2 regions of the Brevibacillus sp. HD3.3A genome follow, and region 1 is predicted to be linked to the other one. Evidence: riboswitches for the same ligand, from Rfam matches in the RefSeq annotation. Region 1 holds a riboswitch; the other holds the start of a gene.
What was found. Region 1 has a riboswitch for FMN ahead of ribD (bifunctional diaminohydroxyphosphoribosylaminopyrimidine deaminase/5-amino-6-(5-phosphoribosylamino)uracil reductase RibD). Riboswitches for the same ligand answer to the same signal wherever they lie in the genome.

Region 1 (2,201 bases):
GATCACGAGCTGACTCGCCTGATCGTTGCCCGTGAGCGATTCCACCGTGCCCAGCTCTTCTACCAGTCCGGTAAACATCGGCTTTCCTCCTCTTTTTACACGGTTTATAACATCGGAAAGCAGCCATCGGCCTCGGTGAAACAAAGCCGTCTGTCTCCGATTCGCTTTTTTGTCCTCACTCCCACTGTGGATAGCCGCTGATCCGCAAGTCCAGCTCATCCAGTTGCTCAACGGTCGGATTCGCCAGCTTGACCGCCTGATCCATCGTGGAAAAGCCTTGTCCTCCAAACGGTGTCGGCGCCTGGCCACCGCCAATCATTTTCAGCGACACGTAGCTGATCACTTTTTGAATCGCCCGCGCCTGCAAAAACGCTCCGTTGACTGCGGCCCCGCCTTCGACGAGAAGCGAAGTGATTCCCCATTCGCCCAACGTGTCCAGCACCTCGTCCACCCTAATCTGCTCATCTGCCACGAACAGCCGGATACCTTTTTCCGCAAAAGCCTCCTGCTTCGCTTGCGCCGCAGCTTTCGTCGTAAAAATCCAGGTGGGCGCATCCGCATTTTGAATCACGTTGGCCCCGAGCGGCGTGCGCAGCTGACTGTCCCAGATGATACGCACAGGCTGTCGCCCATGCGCTTGCCCGTCCAGTCTCGCCGTCAAAAGCGGATCGTCCGCAAGCACCGTGCCTACTCCGACCAGGATCGCGTCGTGCTGTCTGCGCAGCTCGTGCACTTCCCCCCGCGCCCGCGCACCCGTTATCCAGCGGCTGTGCCCGCTTTCGGTAGCGATCTTGCCATCCAGCGTGCTCGCTGTTTTGATCGTCACAAACGGACGCCGCGTCGTAATGAAGTGGAAAAAGACTTCATTCAGCTTTTTCGCTTCCGCTTCATGCACGCCGACAACCACTTCCGCGCCTGCTGCCCGCAGCTTCTCCGCGCCTTTTCCCGCGACGAGCGGATTCGGGTCCAGCGTGGCGATCACGGCACGCCGGATGCCAGCCGCGATCACCGCCTCGGCGCACGGAGGCGTTTTGCCGTGATGACTGCACGGCTCCAATGTGACATACAGCGTAGCGCCAGCCGCTTTTTGCCCTGCCATCCGCAGAGCGTGCACTTCTGCATGAGGTTCGCCTGCACGCAAATGCGCTCCCATGCCTACTACCTCTCCGTTGTTTACCAGGACTGCACCGACGAGCGGATTGGGGCTCGTCTGACCGTTTGCCGAGCGCGCCAAATCCAGTGCCAGTGCCATGAACCGCATGTCCTGCTCCATGTAAACCTCCTCTTTCATGCACGGATTCCAGCCAATGCAAAAAGCCCTCGAAACCACTAGCGGCTCAGGGCATAAGGAAAGAAGCCTCATCGCATCCGTTTTTTGCAAAAGGGATGCCAAAAAGCATGGTCAGCTCTTCTTCCATCCGGACTTTACCGTCGGCTCTGGATTTGCACCAGATCAGTCGCTGACCGTAACGATCAGCGAGTCGCGGGCTTTAGACGTACATACGTCATTACCGCCGGTCGGGAATTTCACCCTGCCCTGAAGATTTTTGCGCTATGCAGTTTTCCAATAAAAAACGCCCACGAGCAAACGATACTCAGGGCGTAGGGAAACAAGCCTCGTGACAGTTCTGTTTTTGAAAAAACAGCCGCCGAAGCTATTGTAAGACACCTTCTCCCATCCGGACTTTACCGTCGGCCTTGGATTTGCACCAAGTCAGTCGCTATCCATACAGCAATAGCGAGTCGCGGGCTCAGACGTGCGTTCGTCATTACCGCCGGTCGGGAATTTCACCCTACCCTGAAGGCTGGTATTCAGTTAGGCACAGTATAGCACACATTTCTCGTCAACTGTCACTTTTTTAGGTGGAAGTGTCCTTTTCCTGCTCTCCGCGAGCGCGGCTACAAAATGTCCAGCAGCTCGCGCAAGTCCGTGATGTACGCTCGCGGCGACACTTCGTTGCGCTCCATGTCCGCCCGCTCTCCCTGATACGCGATAAACGCCACTTCCCCGCCGTGCGCCGCTTTTCCGTCAATCCAGGAATCTCCGACCATCGTCCACGCCGTAGCAGACCAGTTGGGGTATTGGGCGCGGATGTAGTGAATCCCGGACGGATGCGGTTTGAGTGTCGTCATCTGCTCGCGCGCGACAATCTCCTGGAAACAATCGGCGATTCCCGTATGATTCAGCGCTTCCTCGGCGG
Region 2 (2,201 bases), 2.2 Mb from region 1:
CGCGAGAAATCTTCCGACTGCGGTGTCATTTCTTTTACGAACGCTTTGTCCTCTTTCATCCTTCTACGCTCCTTTTTTCTTACATGAAAATGCAAAAAATCCCCCATCCCAAAAAAGGGACGGAGGATTCACTTCCGCGGTACCACCCTGATTGACCATGGCACAAGCCATAAGTCCACTCAACAACCCGATAACGGCGGGCAACCGGACCAGCTCGTCGCTGGCGGCTTCAGGATGGGGTGCAGGTACGCCTCGTATCAGCCTTCCAGACTAGGGCCGACTCTCTGGAACCAGGATATAGCTGCGGGTCCTTTCATAGCCTTTTCGCTAAACTGCTTTTTGTTAGGGAATATCTTAGCAAGTCGCGCAGCCGTTGTCAATTTGTGGTTCTGAGGGCAATGCGCGCACCAAGCTTGGCGTAGACCGGATACGCGACCAGCGCGAGCACGACCCCTTTGAACAGGTTGAACGGAACGATACCGACCATGACCAGGGACCAGACGCTGGTTGCGTTGAACATGGCCAACAGCTCTGCCATCGGCATCTGATAAAGAGCGGCGTATGCCGGGAGCAGGACGTACGCATTGGCAACAGCCATGACAATCGTCATCAGCAACGTCCCAAGCGCGAGGCCCGATAAAAAGCCTTTTTTCCCTTGACCGCTGCGTTGCAGAAGGACGGCTGGCAAAATAAAGCTGGCGCCCGCCACGACGTTGGCAAGCTCTCCGATCAACAATCCGTCTGTATTTTTAAAGAGCATGTGCAATGTATTTTTCAAAACTTCGATGATGATGCCGGCTACAGGGCCGTACATGAGTCCGCCGATCAGCGCTGGCAACGTACTGAAATCAAGCTTCAAAAAGCTCGGCATCAGCGGAACGGGAACCTCCAAATACTGCAAGATAAAAGCAACGGCTGCCAGCATCGGAATCGTCACGATCCGCTGGGTTGCTCTGCGCGATGTGTGCAGGGCTGTTTCTTTCATGTGTACCATCTCCTCGTTTTTTCTCCTTCTGAGGAATGGCAACAGCGGTCTTGCCCACACGTGCCAAAATGTCTACGCTTTTGCAAACATAAAAATACCCTGAGAATAATTCTCAGGGCAGCTTACAGGCGTATGACAAAGCATGTGCAATAAATACAGGTTCAAGAAACAACGAGGCGGCTCATCATGCATGCCTCATCGCATCTGTCCTGCCAGCACAGGCAAACAAGCACGTGTGTGGTAAACGTACTGTCGTCATCCTTCTCCCATCCAGACTGTACTGTCGGCTCTGGAATCTCACCAGATCCTGCACTCCGTCGCTGTCAACAGCTCGGGAGGCTCGCGGGCTTGACGTGCTGATTGCACCATCACCGCCGGTCGGGAATTTCACCCTGCCCTGAAGGAATTGTGTAGTTGTATACAGCATATTATACTGCGCTTTTTCGATTTGACAATAGACGAAACTGTTAAATCGACATTTTATCTTTATTTTCCAATTGATTTAGTTGGATATATTTTTAAAAAAATGGGGCTTCTCAGCCTAAAGTCGCCACGTGCTATAGGTAGTTACCTGGACCAAAAAGAAATAGACCGCCCTTGAGTTGACTGCTCCTCGGCGGTCTATTCTTCACCAAATTTTGAGCCGTCCCCTTTGAGGGAAGCCTCGTTTGTACAGACCAGACCGTTCCGGTAGCCGCCGGACGGTCTTTTTTTCTTTCAAGCTCGTTACCTCTAATATTACCTGCTCCTGCCTACCAAATCGCACCAAAAGTAGCTTCTGCCACTACGACCCCGCTCCCCGATACTTGGTGACGCCCCAGTTCCAGACGAGCAAGCCGATGCCAAAGAAGATGACCGCGACTACCGGAGTAAGTGCTGCGTACGTATACCACACTTCTTTTCGCAAAAAGTAAGCCGCCGGGTAAATCCCGACAAAAGCAAACGGCAACACGTAAGTCAGCACGAAGCGAATCGCCTTGTTGTACACATCCACGGGGTAACGCCCGTACTGCTGGATGTTGTAAATCATCGGGGCAATTCCTGTCCGGGAATCGGAGAAAAAGCTGACAGCGGCAATCGCCGTGTACACCCCGCCGTAAATCAGGGCGCCGCTGATCACAAGCCCGATGAAGATGAACAGGTCGTACCAGTAAAACGTCAAATCGAGCTGAAAAGCAGCATAGCCCATGATGATCAGCCCTGTGATGACGCCGAA

Region 2: linked by a shared signal. The riboswitch ahead of HP435_RS05300 (ECF transporter S component) and the one ahead of ribD (bifunctional diaminohydroxyphosphoribosylaminopyrimidine deaminase/5-amino-6-(5-phosphoribosylamino)uracil reductase RibD) in region 1 are both predicted to bind FMN.

Annotation. Positions count from the first base shown of each region.
Region 1 is NZ_CP085874.1:5,021,772-5,023,972, forward strand. Features, by position in the region: gene HP435_RS23440 (riboflavin synthase) at 1-78, opposite strand, end outside; gene ribD (bifunctional diaminohydroxyphosphoribosylaminopyrimidine deaminase/5-amino-6-(5-phosphoribosylamino)uracil reductase RibD) at 176-1,273, opposite strand; FMN riboswitch at 1,403-1,549, opposite strand; FMN riboswitch at 1,664-1,810, opposite strand; gene HP435_RS23450 (HAD family hydrolase) at 1,900-2,201, opposite strand, start outside.
Region 2 is NZ_CP085874.1:1,033,017-1,035,217, reverse strand. Features, by position in the region: gene proS (proline--tRNA ligase) at 1-59, opposite strand, end outside; gene HP435_RS05300 (ECF transporter S component) at 377-985, opposite strand; FMN riboswitch at 1,240-1,394, opposite strand; gene HP435_RS05295 (ABC transporter permease) at 1,770-2,201, opposite strand, start outside.